DNA from 4 places in the Variovorax sp. J2P1-31 genome. Region 2 is predicted to be linked to each of the others. Evidence: predicted binding sites of a transcription regulator. Region 2 holds the regulator's gene; each other region holds the start of a gene.
The links. The regulator LexA, encoded in region 2, represses DNA repair genes until DNA is damaged. The targets are predictions, from matches to a motif close to ACTGTATNNNNATACAGT.
Positions count from the first base shown of each region.

Region 1: a site for LexA is predicted at 3,004-3,021, ahead of recA (recombinase RecA). Genes of this name have one in related genera too.
Region 3: a site for LexA is predicted at 2,074-2,091, ahead of imuA (translesion DNA synthesis-associated protein ImuA). Genes of this name have one in related genera too.
Region 4: a site for LexA is predicted at 2,406-2,423, ahead of QTI20_RS02400 (PA0069 family radical SAM protein). Genes of this name have one in related genera too.

Region 1 is NZ_JASZYA010000004.1:245,902-250,425, reverse strand. It holds gene QTI20_RS26660 (sporulation protein) at 1-152, shown strand, start outside; gene QTI20_RS26655 (sensor histidine kinase) at 177-1,616, opposite strand; gene QTI20_RS26650 (response regulator) at 1,672-2,346, opposite strand; gene QTI20_RS26645 (MarR family winged helix-turn-helix transcriptional regulator) at 2,458-2,940, opposite strand; gene recA (recombinase RecA) at 3,083-4,207, shown strand; gene recX (recombination regulator RecX) at 4,267-4,524, shown strand, end outside.
Region 2 is NZ_JASZYA010000001.1:1,864,714-1,869,237, forward strand. It holds gene kdsB (3-deoxy-manno-octulosonate cytidylyltransferase) at 1-499, shown strand, start outside; gene adk (adenylate kinase) at 624-1,280, shown strand; gene QTI20_RS08630 (asparaginase) at 1,305-2,297, opposite strand; gene lexA (transcriptional repressor LexA) at 2,370-3,044, shown strand; gene QTI20_RS08640 (hypothetical protein) at 3,165-3,533, shown strand; gene QTI20_RS08645 (D-2-hydroxyacid dehydrogenase family protein) at 3,666-4,524, shown strand, end outside.
Region 3 is NZ_JASZYA010000001.1:2,057,057-2,061,580, reverse strand. It holds gene QTI20_RS09555 (acyltransferase family protein) at 1-803, shown strand, start outside; gene QTI20_RS09550 (MBL fold metallo-hydrolase) at 823-1,920, opposite strand; gene imuA (translesion DNA synthesis-associated protein ImuA) at 2,108-2,902, shown strand; gene QTI20_RS09540 (Y-family DNA polymerase) at 2,871-4,229, shown strand; gene QTI20_RS09535 (error-prone DNA polymerase) at 4,222-4,524, shown strand, end outside.
Region 4 is NZ_JASZYA010000001.1:526,037-530,560, forward strand. It holds gene glgB (1,4-alpha-glucan branching protein GlgB) at 1-1,106, opposite strand, end outside; gene QTI20_RS02395 (DUF3829 domain-containing protein) at 1,289-2,275, opposite strand; gene QTI20_RS02400 (PA0069 family radical SAM protein) at 2,431-3,519, shown strand; gene arsH (arsenical resistance protein ArsH) at 3,528-4,241, opposite strand; gene arsC (arsenate reductase (glutaredoxin)) at 4,210-4,524, opposite strand, start outside.

The DNA of each region.
Region 1 (4,524 bases), on a different contig from region 2:
CGCTGGTGCTGGCCAACCTCGGCTACTTCGCCTGGAGCCGGGGCAGCTTCGCGGCCCTGGGCTTCCAGCCGGCCGGCTTCGGCGAAGCCGAGCCGCACCGCCTCGCGCTGCAGGTGCGCCCCGAGCTGCTGCAGATCCGCCAGGCGCCCTGATCCGCCGGCCCGCCGCGGCGGCGGCTACTTCTCTTCGAGTTCGAAGCGCACGCTGAAGCGCGTGCCGGGCGGATGCTGGTCCGGATGCGCATCCTCCAGCCGCACGCTGGCGCCATGCTGGCGCGCGATCTCGCGCACGATCGGCAGGCCCAGGCCCGAGCCGTCGGCCTCGTTGCCCAGCACGCGGTAGAAGGGCTCGAACACCAGCTCGCGGTCGGCCTCGGCGATGCCCGGCCCGTTGTCCTCGACCTGCAGCACCACCACCCGGCCGAAGGGGTCGGCCAGCACGCGCGCGGTGATCATGCCCGCGTGGTCGGGCGGCGAGGGCGTGTAGTTCAGCGCGTTGTCGACCAGGTTGCGCACCAGCTCCTTGAGCAGCGTCGGGTTGCCCTGCAGCGTCACGCCCGGCGTGCCGGCCTCGGCGCCGTCGTAGCCCAGGTCGATGCGCCGCTCGATGGCGCGCGGCACGGCTTCGCGCACCACCTCGATGGTCAGGCGCGCGAGGTCGCAGGCCTGGCGGCCCAGCGTGGCGCTGCTGCCCTCGGCGCGCGCCAGCGACAGCAGCTGGTTGACCGTGTGGGTGGCGCGCACGCTGGCGCGGCCGATCTGCTTGAGCGACTGCTTGAGCTCCTCGGCGTTGGCGCCTTCGCGCTGCGCCAGGTCGGCCTGCATGCGCAGCCCGGCCAGCGGCGTCTTGAGCTGGTGCGCGGCATCGGCCAGGAAGCGCTTCTGCGTGGCGATCGAATCGTGCAGCTTGTTGAGCAGTTCGTTGACCGACGACACCAGCGGGATCACCTCCAGCGGCACGCCCGATTCGTCGAGCGGGCTCAGGTCGTCGGGCCGGCGCTCGCGGATGCGCGCCTCCACCACCGACAGCGGCTTGATGCCGCGCACCAGCGCCAGCCAGATCAGCAGCACCGCCAGCGGCAGGATCGCGAACTGCGGCAGCAGCACGCCCTTGATGATCTCGGTGGCCAGCACCGACTGCTTCTCGCGCGTCTCGGCCACCTGCACCAGCGCATGCGGCGCCTCGGGCGTGGCGCCCGGCACCCACAGCGAGCCGATGCGCACCGCCTTGCCGCGCATGGTGGCGTCGTGCAGGTAGACCATGCCGGTGGTCGGCAGCTCGTCGGAGTGCGGCGGCGGCACGTCGCGCTCGCCGCTCAGCAGCTGGCCGCGGCCGTCGAGCACCTGGTAGTAGACGACGTCGGTGTCGTCCCCGCTCAGGATGTCGCGCGCGGCCTGCGGCAGCGGGAACTGGATGCGGCCGTCCTGCACCACCAGCAGCCGGGCCAGCGTGCGCACGTTGTTCTCGAGCGCGCGGTCGAAGGGCGCGTTGGCGATGCCCTGCGCCACCAGCCAGGTCACGCCGATGCTCACCGGCACCAGCAGCAGCAGCGGCGTGAGCATCCAGTCGAGGATCTCGCCGAACAGGGAGCGCTGGGCGCGCTGGAAGAGCTTCACGCCCGCCCCCAGGCTCGACGGACGGAGCGGGCGACGGGCACTGCGCGAAGGTGCATCAGGGGGCAATTTTCTCGAGGCAGTATCCCAGGCCGCGCACCGTCGCGATGCGGATCGGGCCTTTCTCGATCTTCTTGCGCAAGCGGTGGATGTAGACCTCGATGGCGTTGATGCTCACCTCCTCGCCCCACTCGCACAGCCGCTCGACCAGCTGGTCCTTGCTGACCAGCCGGCCGGCGCGCTGCAGCAGCACCTCGAGCAGGCCCAGCTCGCGGGCCGAGAGTTCGATCATCTTGCCGTCGATGGTGGCCACGCGGCCGGCCTGGTCGTAGACCAGCGGGCCGTGCTTGATCGCGTTGCTGGTGCCGCCCATGCCGCGCCGCGTGAGCGCACGCACGCGGGCCTCGAGCTCCTGCAGGCTGAAGGGCTTGGCCATGTAGTCGTCGGCGCCGTGGTCCAGGCCCTTGACGCGTTCTTCCACGCTGTCGGCCGCGGTGAGCACCAGCACCGGCAGCTGCGAGCCGCGCGCGCGCAGCCGCTTGAGGATTTCCAGGCCGTGCAGGTTGGGCAGGCCCAGGTCGAGGATCAGCAGGTCGAACTCGCTGTTGGTCATCAGCGCGGCATCGGCCTGCGAGCCGGTGGCCACGCGGTCCACGGCCGCGCCCGAGGTGCGCAGGCTGCGCAGCAGGGCATCGGCCAGCACCTGGTCGTCTTCCGCAATCAGAATCCGCATGAGCCACCTCCGGCTTGTGGGGCGCATCGTTGCGCTTTTTTACTCGTCTCCGCGGCGGATTCTAGGCGTGGGCCTGCCGGCGACCCTTGCGTTGGCGCAGCTTTTCGCCGATCAGCCGGCGTAGGCCTCGAGGCCGATCGTGACCACGGTGGCGATCTCGTCGCCCACACTGGCGCGGAACTCGGCTTCCGCCTGCGCCACCGCCCGGCGGAAGGCCTCGAGCCAGGCCAGCCCGTCGGCCGTGAAGCGCACCCGCCGCGCGCGTGCGTCCAGCGGATCGGCTTCGCGCGTGACCAGGCCCCAGGCCTCGCACTGGTCGACCAGCGTGCCCATGGCCTGCTTGCTCATGCCGGCGCGCTCGGCCAGTTCGGTCAGGCGCGAGCCGCCGCGCGCCAGGTGCCGCGTGATGTGGATGTGGGCCGCGCTGACCTGCGCGCGCGCCGCGAGGTTCGACAAGGCCAGCGGCACCTCGGCGTCGTGCGCCATCAGCGCCAGCACGCGCTCGTCGAAACGCCGCATCGCATGGCCCAGCAGCCGGCCCAGGTGGGTCTGGCGCCAGGCGTCGGGGTCGGCCGCGAAGGGGTGGTCGCTCATCCGTTAATGGTAAGGCAAACTGACAAAAAAGTGGGTTGCCATCAAATTACTGCCCGCTACACTACTGTTCAAGCATCCAGCCTGTCATTAAAAGCAGCGGGATGAAAACCCAACAACCCGTTGATATTCAAGGAGATTTCTCATGGACGCACTCGTCAAGGGCAGCAGCATCTCGGTGGCCGGCAGCGAAAAGGCCAAGGCCCTGCAGGCCGCGCTCGCGCAGATCGAAAAGCAGTTCGGCAAGGGCACGATCATGCGGCTGGGCGAGGGCGAGGCCCTGGAGGACGTGCAGGTGGTCTCCACCGGTTCGCTGGGCCTGGACATCGCGCTGGGCGTCGGCGGCCTGCCGCGCGGCCGCGTGATCGAGATCTACGGCCCTGAATCCTCGGGCAAGACCACGCTCACGCTGCAGGTCATCGCCCAGATGCAGAAGCAGGCCGGCACCTGCGCCTTCGTCGACGCCGAGCATGCGCTCGACGTGCAGTACGCCCAGAAGCTGGGCGTCAACCTGTCCGACCTGCTGATCAGCCAGCCCGACACCGGCGAGCAGGCGCTCGAGATCGTCGATTCGCTGGTGCGCTCCGGCGCGGTCGACCTGATCGTGGTCGACTCGGTGGCCGCGCTCACGCCGCGCGCCGAAATCGAAGGCGACATGGGCGACTCGCTGCCCGGCCTGCAGGCCCGCCTGATGAGCCAGGCGCTGCGCAAGCTGACCTCGAGCATCAAGAAGACCAACTGCATGGTCATCTTCATCAACCAGATCCGGATGAAGATCGGCGTGATGTTCGGCTCGCCCGAGACCACCACCGGCGGCAACGCGCTGAAGTTCTACGCCTCGGTGCGGCTGGACATCCGCCGCATCGGCACCATCAAGAAGGGCGAAGAGGCGATCGGCAACGAGACCAAGGTCAAGGTGGTCAAGAACAAGGTCAGCCCGCCCTTCAAGACGGCCGAGTTCGACATCCTGTTCGGCGAGGGCATCAGCCGCGAAGGCGAGATCATCGACATGGGCGTGACCGCCAAGATCGTCGACAAGTCGGGCGCCTGGTACGCCTACAACGGCGAGAAGATCGGCCAGGGCCGCGACAACGCGCGCGAATTCCTGCGCGAGAACCCGACGCTGTCGCGCGAGATCGAGAACAAGGTGCGCGAGTCGCTGGGCATCCCGCTGCTGGCGGCCGATGCGGGCTCGGAAGCGGCCGAAGCCGAAGCCAAGGCGAAGGCCAAGGCCGACGCCAAGGCGGCCAAGCAGCAGCCGCAGGCCTGATCGGGCGGCGGGCGCCGGCCGCGCGGCCGGTGTTCGCCACCTGATCGCTTCAAGCCTTCATGGGTTTTGCCGCTCCTTCCCTCAAGGGCCGCGCGCTGCGCTTGCTGAGCCAGCGCGAGCATTCGCGGCCCGAGCTCGAACGCAAGCTGGCGAAGTACGAAGAGGTGCCAGGCACGCTGGCGCAGGCGCTCGACGAACTGGCGGCCAAGGACTTCATCAGCGAGTCGCGCGTGGTGCAGTCGGTGATCAACCAGCGCGCTTCGCGCATGGGCGCCGCGCGGGTGCGGCAGGAGCTGCAGCAGAAGGGCGTCGCGCCC
Region 2 (4,524 bases):
CGACGACGCCATCGTGGTCAACGTGCAGGGCGACGAACCGCTGATCGACCCCGCGCTGATCGACGCCGTGGCCCGGGTGCTGGCGGCGCAGGACGAAGCCGTGATGAGCACGGCGGCCCACCCGATCGGCAGCACCGAGGAGTTCGCCAATCCCAACGTGGTGAAGGTGGTGCTCGACGCACGCGGCCACGCGCTCTATTTCAGCCGGGCGCCGATTCCCTGCTGGCGCGACGGCGCGGCGCTCGAAGGCGCGCCGGCCCTGCCGCGCGACCCGGCGCCGCTGCGCCACATCGGCATCTACGGCTACCGCGCCGGCTTCATCCGGCGCTTTCCGAGCCTGCCGCCGGCCCCGGTCGAAAGCACCGAGGCGCTGGAACAGTTGCGTGCGCTGTGGCATGGCTTTCGCATCGCGGTGCACGTCAGCGCTGACAACCCGGGACCGGGCGTCGACACGCCGGAGGACCTGGCGCGCGTGCGCGCCCTCTTCGCCAGCGGCTGAGTCCCTGTCCCGCGCGGCATTTCGTCACGAAAAACGCATGCTATCCTCGAAGCAACTCCGTCTTGCAGAGGGCCGCTTTGGCGTGCACGGCGTGACAGAAATCTAAGAACCGTCCGAGGACACCATGAGACTGATTTTGTTGGGCGCCCCCGGCGCAGGTAAAGGCACGCAAGCCGCTTTCATCTGCCGCAAATACAACATTCCGCAAATCTCGACCGGCGACATGCTGCGCGCCGCCGTCAAAGCCGGCACGCCGCTGGGCCTGCAGGCCAAGGCCGTGATGGACGCAGGCGCGCTGGTGAGCGACGACCTGATCATCAACCTGGTGAAGGAGCGCATCGCGCTGCCCGATTGCGCCAGCGGCTTCTTGTTCGACGGCTTCCCGCGCACCCTGCCGCAGGCCGACGCGATGCGCGCGGCGGGCGTCAAGCTCGACTACGTGCTCGAGATCGACGTGCCCTTCAGCGACATCATCGAACGCATGAGCGGCCGCCGCTCCCATCCGGCCTCGGGCCGCACCTACCACGTCAAGTTCAACCCGCCCAAGGTCGAAGGCAAGGACGACGCGACCGGCGAGGACCTGATCCAGCGCGAAGACGACAAGGAAGAGACCGTGCGCAAGCGGCTCGACGTCTACAGCCAGCAGACCCGCCCGCTGGTGGACTACTACGCCGCCTGGGCCCAGGCCGAGCCGGCGCTCGCGCCCAAGTACCGCGCCATCAGCGGCGTCGGCACGGTCGACGAGATCACCCAGCGCGCGCTGGCCGCCCTGGGCAACTGATCGAATCCGCCGGGCGGCGCGGGCTCACGCCTCCGGCGCCGCCAGCAGCAGTTCCAGCATCAGGGCGATGCGTGCCTTCACCGGCGTGAGGGCGCCGGCATCGCGCAGCGCCGCATGCGGCGTGGCCAGGATCCGGCCTTCGCTGCAACGGGTGGCACGCAGCACGGCCACGCCTTCCTGTTGCGCCTGCACGGCCGCAGCCTCCAGCGCCTGATGCAGCGAGCCGTTGCCCGTGGCCGCCAGCACCAGGCCCTGCACCGCATCGGCGGCGCCTGAGCGACGTTCCTGCAGCAAGGCCTCGACCAAGCGCCCGCCCGCGCCGGCGTGGCTCATGAGGATCTCCACACGCGGCCAGTCCGCGATGGCCGTCCGCCCGACCCGCGCCAGCCGCGCGGCCGCCTCGTCCTCGCGCGCCGGCCCTGGGCGCAGCCAGCGCACGGCCCCCTCCTCCACATAGCCCAGCGGACCGGCATCGCCCGAAGCGAAGGCGTCGAGGCGGTAGGTGTGGACCTTCTGCACATCCAGGGCGCCGTGCACCGTGCCGGCACAGGCGGCCATCACGCCGGACGCGCCCGGCATCGCGGCCACCGCGATCGCGTCGCGCAGGTTCTGCGGCCCGTCGGGGGCCAGCGCGGTGGCCGGGCGCATGGCGCAGGTCAGCACCACGGGCTTGGTGGGCGCCAGCACCGAGTGCAGGAAGAAGGCCGTTTCCTCGAGCGTGTCTGTGCCGTGTGTGATCACCACGCCGAGCACTTCGTCGCACGCCAGCCACTCGTTGCAGCGCGCCGCCAGCGCCTGCCACACCGCGAAATCCATGTCCTTGCTGTCCAACTGGGCGACCTGTTCGCTCTTCAGCGCCAATCCGTCGGGCAGGGACAGTTGCCGCACCAGCGCCTCCACCCCGATCTGCCCGGCGACATAGCCGAGGTTGTCGCCGGCGGAGGCCGCCTGCCCGGCGATCGTGCCGCCGGTGCCCAGCACCACCACGCAGGGGCTCGTTTCACTTTTTGTCACCATGGCTTGCAAAGTCCGGAAAACTGTTTAAAAATACAGGCACTGGATAAACAGACAGCGCCAAGGAGATTCACCATGCAGTTCGCCGTCAAGCTTACCGCCCGTCAGCAGCAGATTCTGGACCTGATCCGCGCCACCATCGCCCGGACCGGGGCGCCGCCGACGCGTGCGGAGATCGCGGCCGAGCTCGGCTTCAAGTCGGCCAACGCCGCCGAGGAGCATCTGCAGGCGCTGGCGCGCAAGGGCGCGATCGAGCTGCTCAGCGGCACCTCGCGCGGCATCCGGCTCAAGGGCGATGCGCTGCGTTCGCTCAACCAGTCCCGCGACAACCAGTTCTCGCTGTCCCTGCCGGGCATGGCCCAGCTGGCCCTGCCGCTGGTCGGCCGCGTGGCGGCCGGCTCGCCGATCCTGGCGCAGGAACACGTGGACCAGACCTACTACGTCGAGAACACGCTGTTCCAGCACCAGCCCGACTACCTGCTCAAGGTGCGCGGCATGTCGATGCGCGACGCCGGCATCATGGACGGCGACCTGCTGGCCGTGCAGTCCACCAAGGAGGCGCGCAACGGCCAGATCGTGGTGGCCCGGCTCGGCGACGAGGTCACGGTGAAGCGGCTCAAGCGCAACAAGACCGTGATCGAGCTGCACGCCGAAAACCCCGACTACCCGACCATCGTGGTGCAGCCCGGCGAGCCCTTCGAGATCGAAGGCCTGGCCGTCGGGCTCATCCGCAACACGATGCTGATGTAGGCCTCTTCCAAATCCAAACGGCTGCGCCAGGTGGCGGGCGTATGGCATGAGGCCATCACCCTGTCGCAGCCGGATCGACGCAATCCTGCCTGTGTTCAACCTCTGACTTCTGGAGTTCGCATGGGATTCGTTTTGCTCACTTTCGTGGATCTGCTGTCGCCGCTGCAATCGCTGGCCACCCGCTGGATGCCGGCGCAACGCGCACGCCGCGGCAATGGCGGCGGCATCGACCTCCGCTCGGACCTGCACTATGTGGCGGTGCGGCCCTCCTGCACGGCCAAGAACAACGATGCGCCGCACACGGCCACCGCCGCGTCGCGCGTCACGCGCCCGCTCCGCGTGGTGCGCACGGTCGACGCGCAGCAGCCGGGCCGGCGCGCCGGGCGCGTGGTGATCTCGGGCCGATTGGCCGATGTCTGCGCCGAACTCGATCGCCTCGCCGCGCTCGAGGCGGCGGAGAACATGCACAAGCCGCACGCGCTGCACTGAGCGGCAGCGCCAGCGCCGCGGCCGTGGGCCGTCGGCGCGCGACACCCTCCATGGCCCCGTGCATCCGGTTACGGGTGGTCGGTGCCATGGCATGCGCATGCTTTCGGATGACGCGAGGCACAATGGCACGCCATGAACATTGTGATTCTTGACGACTACCAGGACGCGGTGCGCAAACTGCAATGCGCGGCCAAACTCGATGCCTACGCCGCCAAGGTCTATACGAACACAGTCAGGGGCGTCGGCCAGCTGTCGGTACGGCTCAAGGATGCCGACGTGATCGTGCTGATCCGCGAGCGCACCCAGATCTCCAGGCAACTGATCGAGAAGCTGCCCAAGCTCAAGCTGATCTCGCAGACCGGCCGCATCGGCAACCACATCGACATCGGTGCCTGCACCGAACAAGGCGTGGCCGTGGCCGAAGGCAGCGGGTCGCCCCTGGCGCCGGCCGAACTGACCTGGGCGCTGATCATGGCGGCCATGCGCCGCCTGCCGCAGTACATCAGCAACCTCAAGCACGGCGCCTGGCAACAGGCAGGCCTCAAGTCGGCTTCGATGCCGCCCAACTTCGGCCTGGGTTCGGTGCTCAAGGGCAAGACGCTCTGCATCTGGGGCTACGGCCGCATCGGCCGCATGGTGGCGCGCTACGGCCAGGCCTTCGGCATGCAGGTGCTGATCTGGGGCCGCGACCAGAGCCGGGACCAGGCGCGCTCCGACGGCTTCCAGGTCGCCACCAGCCGCGAGGCCTTCTTCGCCGCCGCCGACGTGCTGACCATCCACCTGCGCTTGAACGACCAGACCCGCGGCATCCTGACGCTGGAGGACCTGTCGCGCATGAAGCCGACCGCGCTGTTCGTCAACACCTCGCGCGCCGAACTGGTCGAGCCCGATGCCCTGCTCGCGGCGCTCAACCGCGGGCGCCCCGGCATGGCGGCCATCGACGTGTTCGAAAGCGAGCCGCCGCTGCAGGGCCACGCGCTGCTGCGGCTGG
Region 3 (4,524 bases), 190 kb from region 2:
TGTTCTTCTACACCAGCCTTTTCGTGGGACAGCCCCCGGAGCTGAAGCTGGTGGTCATCGCCCCGGTCCAGTTGGGGCTGGGGGTGCTGTGGTCCCTGTCGGTGGAGGAGCTGTACTACAGCTTCTGGGCGCCCATCGTGCGGTACACGACGCAGAAGGTGTTTGCCCTGATCCTGCTGGCGATGATCGTCGCCGCGCCGATCCTCCGGTTCTGGCTGCACACGCCGAACTATCCGGAGTTCTATACCTTCTATTGCCGGATGGATGCCCTGGCCTACGGCTCCATCGTGGCCTTGCTGATGCATGCCCGGCAACAGGACATCGTCAAATGGCAGCGCTTCGACCGCCGCTTCGACCTGGCCGGCATCGTCGTGGGCGTGGCGGCATTGGCCCTCTGGGTCCTGCTCAGGGGCGAGCAATCCAACCGGCTGTTCGCCACGCTGGGCCTGGTGCTGGCCGATGTCGGGCTGGCCTTGCTGGTGTTCGCGGTCTTGCGGAAGTCCGGTGCGTCGTCGTGGTGGATGCGGGCGCTGCGCGTGCGCTGGCTGCGGTCCGTGGGCATGGTGAGTTTCAGCCTCTACCTGGTCCACTACCCGGTGCTGTATGTCGCGACCCGCTGGGTCGGTGCATGGGAACTGTCGCGGCACAGCGAGGCGGTGACCCAGACCCTGGTTGCCGCCGCGCTGAGCTTCTGCATCGCCTACGCCTTGTGGTACGCGATGGAATCCAGGATCCTGAACTGGAAGGACCGGCACGTGCCGTCGAACCACGCGGAGCCGGTCTTCGTGTCCGCCCGGAGCTGAGCGGCCCTGCCGACCGCGCCTAACGCAGGTTTTTCCACCACAGCACGTTGGTGCGTGGCTGCCCCAGCGTCAGCACCTCGCCGATCTCGGGCGTGGCCAGCGCGATCTGCTGGTCGTGTGCGAGGGCGGCCGCGCGGTCGAGCGGGTCGCGCCAGGTGTGGAAGGCCAGGTCGAAGGTGCTGTTGTGCACCAGGTAGAGCAGCTTGCCGCGCAGGTCGCGGAAGGCCTGCACCGTCTGCTCGGGCGTCATGTGCACCGCGGGCCAGTAGCTGTCGTAGGCGCCGTTCTCCATCAGCGCGAGGTCGAAGCCGCCGAAGCGTTCGCCGATCTGCGCGAAGCCCGGGAAGTAGCCCGAGTCGCCGCTGTAGAAGATGCGCTCGCCGCCGCTCTCGATCACCCACGAGGCCCAGAGCGTGCTGTCGCGGTCCCAGAGCGTGCGGCCCGAGAAATGCTGCGAGGGTGTGGCGGTGATCTGCACCGCGCCATGGTGGCTCGCCTGCCACCAGTCGAACTCCTCGATGCGCTCGCGCGCCACGCCCGCATCGCGCAGCCGCGCGCCCACGCCCAGCGGCACGAAGTAGCGCTGCACGCGCTCGCGCAGCGTGTCGATGGCGGCCAGGTCGAGGTGGTCGTAGTGGTCGTGCGACAGGATCAGCCCCTCGATCGGCGGCAGCTCGGCCAGCGTGAGCGGCGGCGCGTGGAAGCGCTTGGGCCCGAACCACTGGACCGGCGAGGCGCGTTCGCTGAACACCGGGTCGATCAGCCAGTACTTGCCGTGCAGCTTGAGCAGGTGCGAGGAATGGCCCAGGCGCACCACGTGGTTGGCCGCGGGGTCGAGCGCATCGAGCGCGGCGCGGTCGAGCTTCCTTACCGGGATCGGGTCGACCGGCACCGTGCCCTGCTTGGTCGCGGTGAGGAAGCGCGACCAGATCTTCCAGCCGCTTTCCGAGGGCAGGGCCTGCGGATTGGGCATGTTGCGGAAGCGGCATTCGCCGCCCATCTGGGGCGATGCCGCGGCGCGCGGATCGCATTCGTTGCCGGTGGCGCAGCCGGTCGCGAGCAGGCCCAGGACGGCGGTGAGGAAGCAGGCGGCCAGGCGGCCAGGCAGGAAATGCATGGAAGGGGCGCCTGAGGCGCGCAAGAGAAAAGAAGGGCGCGCGAGCTTAGCGCCGCCGGCCTGACCCGACGAAGTGCGGGGCGAAAGGTCAATCCGACGGCCTCAACCCGCTGCGGCATTCCGATAGCCACAACACATGGCAATCGTCGAGATACTGTATAAAAATACAGTTAACTGTCGATCCACCATGGGCCTGCCTTCCATCTCCTCGTCCTTCGTTTCCGCCCGCCACAACGTCTGGCGCGGCGACGAGCTGGGCGCGGCCGACCTGCCGGTGCTGGGCACCGGCCATGCCGTGCTCGATGCCGAGCTGCCCGGCGGCGGCTGGCCCGTGGGTGCGATGACCGAGCTGCTGCAAGCCCGGCCCGAGGCGCATGTGTGGGCGCTGCTGCTGCCCGCGCTGGCGCGCGCGGTGGCCGAGCGCGGCGGGCCGGTGATGCTGATCGGCGCACCTTACGAGCCCTTCGGGCCGGCGCTGGCCGCGGGCGGCCTGCCCAGCGCGGCGCTGATGTGGGTCCGGGGCCAGAGCTCGGCCGAATGCACCTGGGCCTGCGAGCAGGCGCTGCGCTGCGCCGACGTGGCGGCCGTGCTGGCCTGGCTGCCGCAGGCGCGCGCCAGCGAACTGCGCCGGCTGCAATTGGCGGCCGCCCAGCACGAAGGCCTGCTGTTCGTGATGCGGCCCGAGGCCGTGGCGCAGTCGGCCTCGCCGGCGCGGCTGCGGCTGCAGCTGGTGGCGGCCGAAGAGGGGCGCATGGATGTGCACCTGCTCAAGCGCCGCGGCCCGCCGCTCGCGCAGCCCTTGAGCCTGCCGGCCCGCAGCGCGCGCCTGGCGGCCCTGCTGGCCGCCAGCCAGCGGCGCCGCGAGGGAAAGATGGCACCACCACCCCCCGCAGCCCGGGGCGCGACCGTGGTCCGACTCGACCTGCGCCGTCGCAGAGAGGAGGGCGCCCATGCAGTGGATCGCCTTGCGCTGGTGGGCTGAAGCGCCCCAGGCGGCGGCCACCGACCCGGTGCCGGCCGCCTTGCCGATGACCCTCGAAACCCTGGGCTGGTGGGCGCTGCAGTTCACGCCGCGCGTGGCCTGGCTCGACGAGGCGCTGGTGCTCGAGGTCTCGGCCTGCGAACGGCTCTGGGGCGGCCAGCAGCAGCTCATGCGCCTGATGAGCAGCTGGAACCCCGTGCCCGACAGCCGCCTGCAGAAGGTGCAGGGCGCCACCGCGCTGGTCGCGCTGGCCCGGCTGCGGCTGTTCGCGCTGGGCCAGCGGCCGCCGGCCGACATCCCGGCCGCCTTGCCGCTGCACACGCTCACGCTCGCGCGCCCCCATCTGGACGTGCTGGCGCGCCTGGGCTGCCGCACCTGGGGCGACGTGGCGGCGCTGCCGCGCGGCGGTCTGTCGCGGCGCTTCGGCGCGGCACTGCGCGAGGCGCTGGACATGGCCTGGGGCCGGCATCCCGAGCGCCACACCTGGCTCACGCTGCCCGACGTGTTCGAACAGAAGCTGGAACTGCCCGCGCTGGCCGAGAACGCGCACGAACTCATGTGGTCGGCCAACCGGCTGCTGGCCGCGCTGCAGATCTGGCTGCGCGCGCGCCAGCGCGGCGCCCTGGCGCTCGAGCTCGAATGGACGCTGGACCTCAAGCGCTACGACGGCGTCGACCTGCCGCCGTACCAGCGCATCACGGTGCGCACCGCCGAGCCCACCCAGGACATGGCGCACCTGCGCCGCCTGATGAGCGAGCGGCTGGCGCTCACCCAACTGGCCGCGCCCGCGAGCTGGCTGCGCCTGCGCTCGCTCGACACCCAGCCCTGGGCCGGCGCCAGCACCAGCTTCCTGCCCGAGGACAACCGCAAGGGCGACAGGCTGCACGAGATGGTCGAGCGGCTCAGCGCCCGGCTCGGTCCGCGGGCGGTGCAGGTGCCGGTGCCGCGGGCCGACCACCGGCCCGAGGCCATGCAGGACTGGCGCCCGGCCTTGCAGAAGGTGGCCCCGCCCGCGAAGCAGCCAGGGCGGCAGCAGCCCGACAGCCTGCTGCCGCCCTGGCTGCTGCGCGAGCCGCTGCCGCTGGAGGTGCACGACGGCCATCCCTGGTATCAGGGCCGGCTGCAGTCCCTGGTCGGCCCGCAGCGCATCGAGGCCGGCTGGTGGGGCGATGGCGCGCAGGACGCAGGTGGCCACCTGGCGCTGCGCGACTACTTCGTGGCCCAGAGCCCCGAGGCCGGCCTGCTGTGGGTGTTCCGCGAACGCGCCTCGGGTGGTTTCGCCGCTGCCGATGCGGCGCGCTGGTTCCTGCAGGGGATCTATGCCTGAACTCACCGACAAACAGATGCAGGCGCGCCAGCCTACGCGGCTGCAGGCGAGGCCGTCGCAACCCGGCGTGCCGGCGCAGGGCCTGCCCGGCTATGCCGAGCTGCATTGCCTGACGAATTTCAGCTTCCAGCGCGGCGCCTCGCGGCCCGACGAACTCGTGGCCCAGGCCTACCACCTGGGCTACCAGGCGCTGGCCATCACCGACGAATGCTCGGTCGCGGGCATCGTGCGCGCGCACGTCGCGTTGCGCGAGCTGCCCGCCGTGCTGGACGAGTGGGAGAAAAAGAACCCCGAC
Region 4 (4,524 bases), 1.3 Mb from region 2:
ACGTTGGGCCAGGCGGTCGATTCCTCGGCCACCGAGACGGTGTCGGGGTGTGCGCGGTAGACGGCGCGGTTGAGGTCGCGCAGGAACTCGACCGCCTCGAGGTTCTCGCGGCCGCCGTCCTTGTTGGGGATCCACTCGCCGGGCTGGCGCGCGTAGTCGAGGTAGAGCATCGAGGCCACGGCGTCGACGCGCAGGCCGTCGAGGTGGTAGCGATCGAGCCAGAACAGCGCCGAGGAGATCAGGAAGCTGCGCACCTCGTTGCGGCCGTAGTTGAAGATGCTCGAGTTCCATTCGGGATGGAAGCCCTGGCGCGGGTCTTCGTGCTCGAACAAGTGGGTGCCGTCGAACACCGAGAGCCCGTGCGCATCGGTCGGGAAGTGCGAGGGCACCCAGTCGAGCAGCACGCCGATGCCGCGGCTGTGCAGGTGGTCGACGAAGGCCATGAAGTCCTGCGGCGTGCCGTAGCGCGCCGTGGGCGCGAAGTAGCCGGTGGTCTGGTAGCCCCAGGATCCGTAGAAGGGATGCTCGGTCACGGGCATCAGCTCGACGTGGGTGAAGCCCAGGTCGACCACATAGGCCGCCAGTCGCTCGGCGAGCTCGCGCCAGCCCAGCATCTCGCCGCCCTGGCGCTGCCAGGAGCCGGGGTGCAATTCGTAGACCGACATCGGCGCATCGAGCGCATTCTTCGGGCCGCGCTGCTGCATCCAGTCGGCGTCGTTCCATGCGTAGTCGTCGATCGACCAGACGCGCGAGCCGGTGGCCGGCGGGTGCTCGGCATAGAAGGCGAAGGGGTCGGCCTTGTCGACCGAGTGGCCATTGCGGTCGAACACGCGGTACTTGTAGACCGCGCCTTGCACCGCGTCGGGCGAGAAGCCTTCCCAGATGCCGCTGCCGTCGGGGCGTGGCGCGAGCCGCAGCGCGGTGTCGTTCCAGCCGTTCCAGTCGGCCACCACGGACACGCCGCGCGCGTTGGGCGCCCAGACCGCGAAGGTCGCGCCGCCCTCGGGCTGCAGCTGGCAACCCATGGCACGGTGCATCTCTGCATGCGTGCCTTCACGGAATAGCCAGACGTCCTGCTCGCTCAGGCGTGGGGATGGGGTGTGCACGGGTGGAATCCTCCTGCGCGGGCGGGTCCGGCGAATTCCGGCGGCGCCCTTGCGACAACGTTCATTGAACCGTATGCCCGACCCGGATTGGGCCGCCGAGCGCCCTTTGCCTTGTCGGACAGGAGCTATGTTGCACCTTTCATGCCATTGTCAAAACCGCGGGCGCGGACCCGCGCTGGGTCTCAGCCGCGCAGTCGGTTGGCGCTGGTCACCGCGTCGTTGTACTTCTTGACCATGTCGTTGAAGGACTTGGCGGTCTTGGCCTGCTTCATCGTGCGGTAGGTGCCGATGAAGGAGACCAGCGACGAGCCGGTGCTCTCATGCGCCGAATCGGGGCGGGGCTCCTTGTCCTTGGCCGCGGCATAGAGCTCGCGCTGTTCGGCCAGGGTCTTGTCGAGCGAGGCCACGATCGCATCGGCGGCCTGGTACTTGGCCGGGTCGCGGATGTCGGATTCGCTGTCGAACAGCGACACCACCTCCTCGGCCTGCTGCAGGCCCAGCTTGGTGTTGTAGCCCAGCATGTCGCCCGAGGCCTTGAGCTTGGCCAGCATGGCCGCGCTGCGCTTCTTCTCCTCGGTGCCCAGCACGGCGCTGAAGCTCTTCATGCTGGCGGTGCTCTTGTCGAAGGCGGTGCGCACCTCGGCGTCCTGCGCCTTGCCCTTGGCCAGGTCGTCTTCCTGGTAGGCCTTGGAGCTGTAGTAGACCTCGAGCGCCTTGAGCTGGGTCACGAGCTTGCCGAGATCGCCGATCAGCACATCGGCGCTCTGGTCCAGTGCGCCGAGTTCGGAGGCGGGGAGTGCGCGGGCCTTTTTCAGTTGCTCGAGCGAGATGTCGACCCAGCCGGCGCTGATCGAGAGGTTCTCGGTCGCCTTGCGCTTGGGAATGTTGAGCTTGAGGTAGCGCTCGTGGGTCTCGGGCAGGCCGAAGGTGCCGATGAGCTTGTTGTAGCCCTGCGTGTAGCCGTTGAGCTTGGCGCTGGTCGCCTGGCCGGTGTCCACGTTGCTGGCCGCCGACTTGACCTTGTCCCCGACCGCCGAAGCCGCCGCGCTCACGCTCGACGCAGCGTCGCCGGCCTTGCCGCAGGCGCTCAGCGCGAGCACCGCGCAGGTGGTGGCGGCGGCGATCCAGAGCTTCTGGCTGTGCGTGCGGGTCTTTGTCTTGCTGTGCATTGTTGTATGTCCAAAGAGGTAGGGAGAAGGCTTGGTAACTTAATGCATCACCGCGCCCCGCGTTGCAGGACAGGACCGCAGATGTAAAGCGGGGTGACGCGGGCTTTACCGGGGACCGTCGAAGGACGATACTGTATGAAAATACAGTATCCATCATGTCCGACGCCTTCATCCCCCTGTATGCCCTCAAGGGCCGCGGCGCGGCCAGCCGCCTGGCCCACCGCTTCGAGCGCGACGTGCGCGACGCCTACGACGACGGCTGGGGCACGCTCGACGAAACCGCGGCCGATGCATGGCTGCCGCTGCAGACCGAGGTGCGCTTCGAAAACGTGAAGTCGGTGCTCAGCGAGAACGATTCGCCCGACATCCCCTTCGACCGCTCGCTCAATCCCTACCGCGGCTGCGAGCACGGCTGCATCTACTGCTTCGCCCGGCCCACCCACAGCTACCTCAACCTCTCGCCCGGCCTGGACTTCGAGACCAAGCTGATCGCCAAGCGCAACGTGGCCGAGGTGCTGCGCGCCGAACTGGGCCGCAAGGGCTACCGGCCCAGCCAGATCGCGATCGGCACCGCGACCGACTGCTACCAGCCGATCGAGCGCGAGCTGCGCCTGACCCGCGCGGTGATCGAGGTGCTGCAGGAAACCCGCCACCCCTTCGGCCTGGTCACCAAGTCCAGCGCGGTCGAGCACGACCTGGACCTGATCGCGCCCATGGCGGCCGAGCACCTGGCCGCGGTCTACGTGACCGTCACCACGCTCGACGGCGCGCTGGCCCGCAAGCTGGAGCCGCGCGCCGCCTCGCCGCAGCGGCGGCTGCGCACCATCCGCACCCTGGCCGAGGCCGGCGTGCCCGTGGGCGTGAGCGTGGCGCCGCAGATCCCCTTCATCACCGACGACATGGAGAAGGTGCTCGAGGCCGCCTGGGAGGCGGGCGCGCGCTGCGCCTTCTACACGGTGGTGCGGCTGCCCTGGGAGGTGGCGCCGCTGTTCAAGCAGTGGCTGGAGCTGCACTACCCCGACCGCGCGGCGCGCGTGATGGCGCGCATCCGCGAGATGCGCGGCGGCAAGGACTACGACGCCGACTTCGCCACCCGCATGAAGGGCAGCGGCCTGTGGGCCGACCTGATCCGCCAGCGCTTCGAGAAAGCGACGAATCGCATCGGCTTCAACCGCCAGCGCATCCCGCTGGACCTGGGCGCCTTCCGGCCGCCGGGGGCGGCGGGGCAGGGCAGCCTGTTCTGAAGAAAGGATCAGATGCTGCGCAGGTTCACGCGCTGCGACAGCGCCGCCGCGCTCTCGCGCCGTTCGCTGTAGCGGTCGACCAGGTAGTCCGCGCAGTCGCGCGTGAGCAGCGTGAACTTGAGCAGCTCCTCCATCACGTCGACCACGCGGTCGTGGTAGGGCGAGGGCTTCATGCGGCCGTCGGCCTCGAATTCCAGATGCGCCTTGGCCACCGAGGACTGGTTGGGGATCGTGATCATGCGCATCCAGCGCCCCAGCACGCGCAGCTGGTTCACGGCGTTGAAGGACTGCGAACCCCCGGACACCTGCATCACCGCGAGCGTCTTGCCCTGCGTGGGCCGCACCGCGCCGATGGACAGCGGGATCCAGTCGATCTGCGCCTTCATCAGGCCGGTCATCGCGCCATGCCGCTCGGGCGAGCACCAGACCATGCCCTCGCTCCACTGCACCAGCTCGCGCAGCTCCTGCACCTTGGGATGGTCCTCGGGCGCGCCGTCGGGCAGCGGCAGGCCGTGCGGGTCGTAGGTGCGCGTCTCGGCCCCCATGGCCTGCAGCAGGCGCGCCGCCTCCTCGGTCACGAGCCGGCTGTACGAGCGCTCGCGCAGCGAGCCGTAGAGCAGCAGGATGCGCGGCGCATGCGTGGCGCGCGCCGGCGGCGGCAAGCGCTGCGGGTCCGGCCGCTGGAGGAATTCAAGGCTTGGCGACACGCTGGCCCTTCGCATCGACCACGGCCTCGCCGTCTTCCTTGGAGAACGCGCCCTGCTGGGGCTGCGGCAGGATGTCGAGCACCGCTTCGGACGGGCGGCACAGGCGGGTGGCCTTCGGCGTCACCACGATCGGGCGCTGGATCAGGATCGGGTGCTGCAGCATGAAGCCGACGATCTGCGCGTCGGTCCAGGTCGGGTCGGCCAGGCCGAGTTCGGCAAAAGGCTTCTCCTTCTGGCGCAGCAGCTCGCGTGCCGTGATGCCCATGGCCGCGATCAGGCCTTCGAGCGTGGCGCGGTC